3 regions of the Rhizobium sp. WYCCWR 11152 genome follow, and region 3 is predicted to be linked to each of the others. Evidence: riboswitches for the same ligand, from Rfam matches in the RefSeq annotation. Region 3 holds a riboswitch; each other region holds the start of a gene.

Region 1 (2,261 bases), on a different contig from region 3:
TGACCGTCAATGGCGTGACTATGCGATTGAGGCCATGCTCCACCGCACTGCTCTAGGTGTTCAGTCCCCATCCATCATGAAAGACGAGTTCCTCGAGCGGTAGCCGCTGCCGCCAGCCTTTGACGGAGAGTTCCGGCTCGTCATAGAGCCGGTCGACGAAACCGGCACAGAGCCAGGCGACCACTTCGATATGCTCGGGTATGCCGAGAATGGTTTTCAGGTCGCCTTCACGAAAAATGCTGACCCAGCCGATGCCGACCCCTTCCGCCCGTGCCGCAAGCCAGAGATTCTGGATGGCGCAGACGGTCGAGTATGAATCCATCTTCGGATTGTGGGTGCGCCCCAGCACCACGCTGCCGCTGCGGGTAGGATCGCAGGTCACGCATATGCCGAGCGGCGCCTCGACGATGCCTTCGAGCTTGAGCGATCGGTAGGCCTGCCGCCGCTCGCCTTCGAACATCAGCGCCGCCTCCTCGTTGGCCCTCGCAAACGCGTCCTGGATGCGCGTCCGGACAGCGGCACTTTTCACCAGAATGAAATTCCACGGCTGCATGAAGCCGACGGATGGTGCGTGGTGAGCGGCCGTCAGCAGCCGCTGCACAACATCATCAGGCAAGGGATCGGGCAGGAACTGGCTGCGAACGTCGCGCCGCGTCATGATCGCGTGATAGACGGCCTCGCGTTCGGCCAAGGAAAAACCGGACGCCGCCGAAAGGGCATCCTCATCAAAGGGTCGCATCGTCAAATCCCCAACAACGCGACCGCCCCGCTGTCCGCGCGGATCGGTCTATCTTGCCAGGCCGGTCTTCTGACTCGGCGTCATCCGTCTGCCGCAGCCTTCCCGGCAAAAGGCCAGTGGCATGATGAAGCGGCAAGCGTCGGCCTTACAGCGTTGGGCACGTTCCGGTCTTGCACCGGATTCCCGATTCTCCCGCCTTATCGGCGGGCACCTGACGACGCATCTATTTCAGGAAAGCGCGGCGGCGGCAAGCTGGGCCCGATGTCGCAGTCAAGCCGGAGGCCGCGCGGTGCCGCCTGTCCCTCTCTTCCGCCGGCAAAAGGGAGCGCTGCGGTGCCACGAATCTCTTCTCCCCAGCGGGGAAAAGGTGCCGGCAGGCGGTTGAGGGGGTGAGCGGCAAAGCCGCGAATGCGCTGAGCGTAAGCGAAGGGCAATGATGAAGGGCAGCCGTGCAGCCCCCTCATCCGACCCTTCGGGCCACCTTCTCCCCGCTGGGGAGAAGAGAGCGCAAGCCGCAGCCTCAGTTCCTACATCAAACCCTTGGGAGGACAAAAGGAAACAAGACGTACGATCCCGTTTCGTCATCCACCCGCGTCGGTTTGAAGCGGCTAGGCAAGCCCCTTCACCGACAGTTTCTATGGCCTTATCACCACCGAAAGCGTATGGACTGTGACAGTCCATCGCAGCATCTCGGTTGCCCGTGCCCCGCCTCACACCCATGATCCTTGCGGTCGCCCTGTTCATGGAACAGATGGATTCGACCGTGATCGCCACCAGCCTGCCGGCAATCGCCGCCGATATCGGCACCTCGCCGATCGCGCTGAAGCTCGCCGTCACCAGCTATCTCGTGGCGCTGGCGATCTTCATCCCGATCAGCGGCTGGATGTCCGATCGGTTCGGTGCGCGCAACATCTTCCGCATGGCGATCTTTGTTTTCATGATCGGCTCGATCGCCTGCGCCTTTTCCAACTCGATCACGGCCTTCGTCGTCTCGCGCCTGATCCAGGGCGCCGGCGGCTCGATGATGACGCCGGTCAGCCGCCTGCTGCTGGTCCGGGGAACGCCGCGCCACGAACTCGTCGATGCCATGGCCTGGCTTACCATTCCCGCTTTGATTGGCCCGATCATGGGGCCGCCGATCGGCGGTTTCCTCACCACCTATCTCACCTGGCATTGGATCTTCTGGATCAACGTCCCGATCGGCGTGCTCGGCATCATCCTCGTCACGCGTTTCCTGCCGACCGTCGAGCCACGCAGTCCGCGGCCGATGGACTTCCCCGGATTCTTCCTTTGCGGCATCGGCTTCTCCGGCTTCGTTTTCGGCGTGTCGGTCATCAGCCTGCCGGCCGTGCCCGTCATCTACGGTTACGTCACGGTTGCGATCGGCATTCTTGCCGGCCTCCTCTACCTCCTGCATGCCCGCCGCGTGCCCTATCCGCTTCTCGATCCGAAGATGTTCCGTTACCCGATGTTCCGGGCGGCGATCCTCGGCGCTTCGAATTTCCGCATGGGGCTCGGCGCC
Region 2 (2,261 bases), on a different contig from region 3:
AATCCGTTCCGAACAGACGGTTCGAAATCGCCTCCGCCGTCGTCGCAAGCGGGATCGCGATCTCGCCGATCGAAACGGCAAGACTGACCATCAGCCCGAGCAGGAGAAGTGCCGCCGTGGTGAGCGCGGCAAGCGCCCACCATCCCTGTTGCCTGACCGACACTGCCTTCACTGCGCCAGGCCGAAGGACTTGATGCCGTTCGCCAATGTCTCGATACCGTCGATCGTGCGGATCGTCGGGTTCATCGACTGCGCGTCCATCATCACGAAGTGCTTGTTTTTGACCGCGTCCAGCTCCTTGGTCACAGGATCGTTCTCGAGGAAATCGACCTTGACCTTGGGATCGTCAGCGGCGTAACGGCGGCGGTCCATGGTCGCGAGCACGATGACGGCAGGGTTAGCCTGGGCGATGGTTTCCCAACCGACCAGCGGCCATTCCTCTTCCGTGGTGACGACGTTCTTCGCACCGATCGTCTTCAGAATATAGGCGGGCGCGCTGTTCTTGCCGGCGATGAAGGCGTCGCCATTGACCTCCTTGCTGGAGAACCAGAAGACGACGGGCAGGTTCTTGCCCGACGCGCCTGATATCGAGGCGACGGCATCCGACTCGCGCTTCTTCAGCTTGGAAATCAGCGCATCGCCGCGCTCCTTGACGTCGAAGATCTCCGAGAGCTCGGCGATTTCCCGGTAGATCAGGTCCATCGTGAACAGCTCCTTGCGCACGCCGTCGCCGCCATCAGTGTTGACCTTGGCGACGCAATCGGCCGGCGCGAGATAGGTATTGATCCCGAGATCCTTGAATTGCTCCCGCTTGCCGACCGAGCCCTGCGCGCCGACATGCCATTCGAACTCGGCCGTCACCAGGTCGGGCTCCTGCCCGACGACGGATTCGAAGCTCGGGTCGTTGTCGGCAAGCCGCTTTATCTTGCTGTTGGCCTCGGCATATTGCGGCAGGACGGGACCGACCCAGACGGCCGTTCCGGCGATCTTGTCGGCAAGGCCGAGCGAGAAGAGCACTTCGGTCATGCCCTGACCGATCGAAACGACTTTGGATGGCGCCTTTTCGAAGGTCACCTGCTGGCCGCAATTGGTGATGGTCAAGGGATATCGGGTCGCGGCAAGGCTTGGTGCCGCAAAGCCGGCGAGCCCGAAGGCAAATGTCATGGTGGCGAGAATCTGGCGCATGGAAAACCTCGATGAAGGGAAAATCACGGCCGTTCCGCGCATATGCGCGGACCGAAAGCACGCTTAGGCGTGCACTAGCCGCAGGAGGCCCAATCGAGACGGATGCATGCCGGAATTCGGCGAAGGTTCAGCAGGTCAATCATATCTGTTCCTTGTCCGGGCATCCCCGCCCGGTTGATTGGATCGTGATTGACGGCAGGTCTCCTGGCTTGCGGATATCCGTCGTTTCATCCTCCTTCCCGCGATATCTCGCAGTGGCAGGGCCATGAGCCCTTCAGAGATGGCCAGTCGCTGGCCACTCCTGAGATGATCGACAATCCGCTTACAGTTGCGGGGGCAGCCACGGTCTCGGTCCCTACTGGGTCATCCTCACCGTGTTCCCTATTAATCCCCTTGGAGTCATCTTCAGGGAACCGTCGCCCCAGTTACGTCGCCGGCCCGCCCGGCGTCAATAACTATTCCCGCGTGTCATGCCGCCTCACCGACAAATGCGCTTCATGCCGTCTCACCGCGCAAACCGCCGGTTGCCAGAAGACGTTTGACAGCAATGCTGCCATTATGGCATTAATACTGCCATGAATAAAGTGACACCGCCTCGACCCACGGCCCGCGAAGAGTTGGCGACCATCACGCAGGACCGCATCATGGAAGGTCTTGCCGCCCTGTTGCGCGCCGGTAGCGACGAGGTCACCTTCGATCTCGTCGCCCGCCAGTCCGGCGTGCCGCAGCGCACGCTTTATCGCTATTTCGCCAACAAGGAGACACTGCTCGCCGCGTTCTGGCACTGGGTGAATGCGCTGATCGCCGTGCCGGCGCTGCCGGCTTCGCCTGAGCAAGTAGTGGCGCATATTCCCGAGCTCTTTTCTGCCTTCGACCGCGACGAGCCGCTGGTGAGAGCGATGCTGCACAATCCTCATGGTCGCGCGGTGAGGCTCGCCCATGCCGAGGCGCGGCGCGAGAAGTTTTCGATCGCGCTGCGCGATGTCACCGGGACGATTCCCGCAGAAGATGCCCGGCATCTGCTCGCCGCTGTGACAGCGCTCTGCTCTGCTTCGGGATGGGAGAGCATGAAAGAT
Region 3 (2,261 bases):
CATAGGCTTGGTCGAACAGATCCCGCACGAAATTGAAGGAATACTGGTCGAGAACCTCCTGCTCGTAATAACCCTCGGTCACGAGGTAATCGAGCTTTTCCCTCAGATTGTGGAAGAACACCGTGTTCTGGTTTACATGCTGCAGGAAATATTGCTTGGCAGCCATTCGATCCTTGTCGAGCTGGATCCGCCCCTCATCGTCATAGAGGTTCAGCATCGCGTTCAGCGCGTGATAGTCGAGGGTTTCGGCTGCCTTCGACGGCCTCTCCCCGGCGGGCTGAGCAATAGTGTGATGCGGTTTTGCGCCCGCATCCCGCGTCAGGTTTGTTCCCGTGTCCAAAATCGTTCCATTCCGTGTTTGACCTTGGCGACGTCGTCTTCGGTGCCCATGAGCTCGAACCGGTAAAGGTACGGCACCTGGCATTTCTGCGAGACCACGTTGCCGGCGAGCCCGTATGTCTCGCCGAAATTGCTATTGCCCGCGGCGATTACGCCGCGGATGTGTCCGCGGTTTTCCGCATCGTTGAGGAAACGGATCACCTGCTTGGGAACGGCGCCCTTGCCGCCGTCGCCGCTATAGGTCGGCACGATCAGCACGAAGGGTTCGCGGATATGGAATGCGTCTGCGCCACCTGGCGGAATGCGCGCCGCGCGCAGTCCGAGCTTGACGACGAACCGATGGGTGTTCTCGGATCGGCTGGAATAATAGACGATCAGGCCCATCGCTTGTCCTCACGTCAAGAGAGCGCGCTGATCATGTCGGGACGGAAGCCCGCCCAATGCTGCTCGCCGGCGATGACGACGGGCGCCTGCATGTAGCCGAGGCTGCGGACGCGATCGAGCGCTTCGGCATCCTGCGAGATATCGACGATGTCATAATCGACACCCAACCGGTCGAGGGCGCGGTAGGTGGCAGTGCACTGGACGCAGGCAGGCTTGCTGTAGACGGTAATGGTCATGATATTCCTCGTGACGACGCGATTGGGCGCAGGACATCGATCGGAAATCTGTCGATATCCGTCGAAAAGTTCTCTGATGATTTGAGCTGTGCGGCTGTTTAGCCGCTGGGCGTACTCCGCCCTCTACCTTGAGCGGGTGGCGGCCTGAACTGAGATACTGACATGACTTCACCCCGAAGTGGCTCAATGCGAAGGTTTCGGGGGCGGAGGTTCGGGCCTGCGAAACGCGATGCGGAGATTCCCCGCAGGCATGCAACGCGACCTTCCGGACACCCCGCCCGTGGACGTTTCGTTCGAGGCAGGTCTCCTGGCTCACGGGTCAAAGCGCCTGCCCAGCCTTCCCGGAGCATCATGCTCCAGTGACCTGAAATCGGACAGTTGCTCGCCGCTTACAGTTGCGGGGGCAGCTCCGGCATTGCCGCACCATGATGGCGAAGCGCACCGAATTCCCGTCTTAGCCGCCGATCCTCACGAATCGACGGAACCTCGAACACTAGATATGGTACCCGAATCGCCGATGACGTCAACAAGTTGTTGCGGCGGCGCAGCAATGGCGACAACGAATCGCCGCGCCTGTGTATGATGTGGATAATGAAGCGTTAACGGAAAAGCGCTGTGGAGAACCCATCATAAAAAGAGCCGGCAGAAGCCGGCTCCCCAAACGACATTCATATTTTTATCCGAAGCAACCGCAGTGCGTTGATCGTCACCAGTACGGTGGCGCCGGTATCGGCGAGGATCGCTGGCCAGAGCCCGGTAATGCCGGCGATCGTCGTCACCAGAAACACCGCCTTCAGCCCGAGTGCGATGGTGATGTTCTGCAGGATGTTGCGCATCGTGCGTTTGGAAAGTTCGATCATTCGCGCCACGTCGCCGACGCGTCCGTGCAGCACGGCGGCATCCGCCGTCTCCAGTGCCACATCGGTGCCGCCACCCATGGCGATGCCGATATCGGCAGCGGCCAGCGCCGGAGCATCGTTGATGCCGTCGCCGACCTTGGCGACGATGAAACCCTGGCGCTTCAATTCGCCGACGACCCGCTGCTTGTCCTCCGGCATCATCTCGCCGCGCCAGTCGATGCCGAGCATGCCGGCAACGGCTGCTGCCGTCCGCTTGTTGTCGCCCGTCAACATCATCGCCTTGACGCCTGCTGATTTGAGGGCAGCGAGCCCGGCCTCGGCATCCTCGCGCGGCTCGTCGCGCATCGCGATCAAGCCGGCCGCAACACCATTGACGAGCAGCACCGACACGCTCTTGCCCTCGTCGTTCAGCGCCGTGATGCGTGCATCCTGTTCCGCGCCG

What was found. Region 3 has a riboswitch for cobalamin ahead of nrdH (glutaredoxin-like protein NrdH). Riboswitches for the same ligand answer to the same signal wherever they lie in the genome.
Region 1: it holds a riboswitch for cobalamin, as region 3 does, so the genes downstream of both, bluB (5,6-dimethylbenzimidazole synthase) here and nrdH (glutaredoxin-like protein NrdH) in region 3, are expected to answer to the same signal.
Region 2: it holds a riboswitch for cobalamin, as region 3 does, so the genes downstream of both, G9X67_RS04980 (ABC transporter substrate-binding protein) here and nrdH (glutaredoxin-like protein NrdH) in region 3, are expected to answer to the same signal.

What each region holds. Positions count from the first base shown of each region.
Region 1 is NZ_JABFCP010000008.1:286,551-288,811, reverse strand. Features, by position in the region: gene bluB (5,6-dimethylbenzimidazole synthase) at 53-739, opposite strand; cobalamin riboswitch at 781-969, opposite strand; gene G9X67_RS11260 (MFS transporter) at 1,458-2,261, shown strand, end outside.
Region 2 is NZ_JABFCP010000004.1:63,829-66,089, forward strand. Features, by position in the region: gene G9X67_RS04975 (iron ABC transporter permease) at 1-172, opposite strand, end outside; gene G9X67_RS04980 (ABC transporter substrate-binding protein) at 169-1,185, opposite strand; cobalamin riboswitch at 1,362-1,618, opposite strand; gene G9X67_RS04985 (TetR/AcrR family transcriptional regulator) at 1,830-2,261, shown strand, end outside.
Region 3 is NZ_JABFCP010000028.1:38,217-40,477, reverse strand. Features, by position in the region: gene nrdE (class 1b ribonucleoside-diphosphate reductase subunit alpha) at 1-340, opposite strand, end outside; gene nrdI (class Ib ribonucleoside-diphosphate reductase assembly flavoprotein NrdI) at 319-723, opposite strand; gene nrdH (glutaredoxin-like protein NrdH) at 738-959, opposite strand; cobalamin riboswitch at 1,239-1,463, opposite strand; gene G9X67_RS34205 (heavy metal translocating P-type ATPase) at 1,628-2,261, opposite strand, start outside.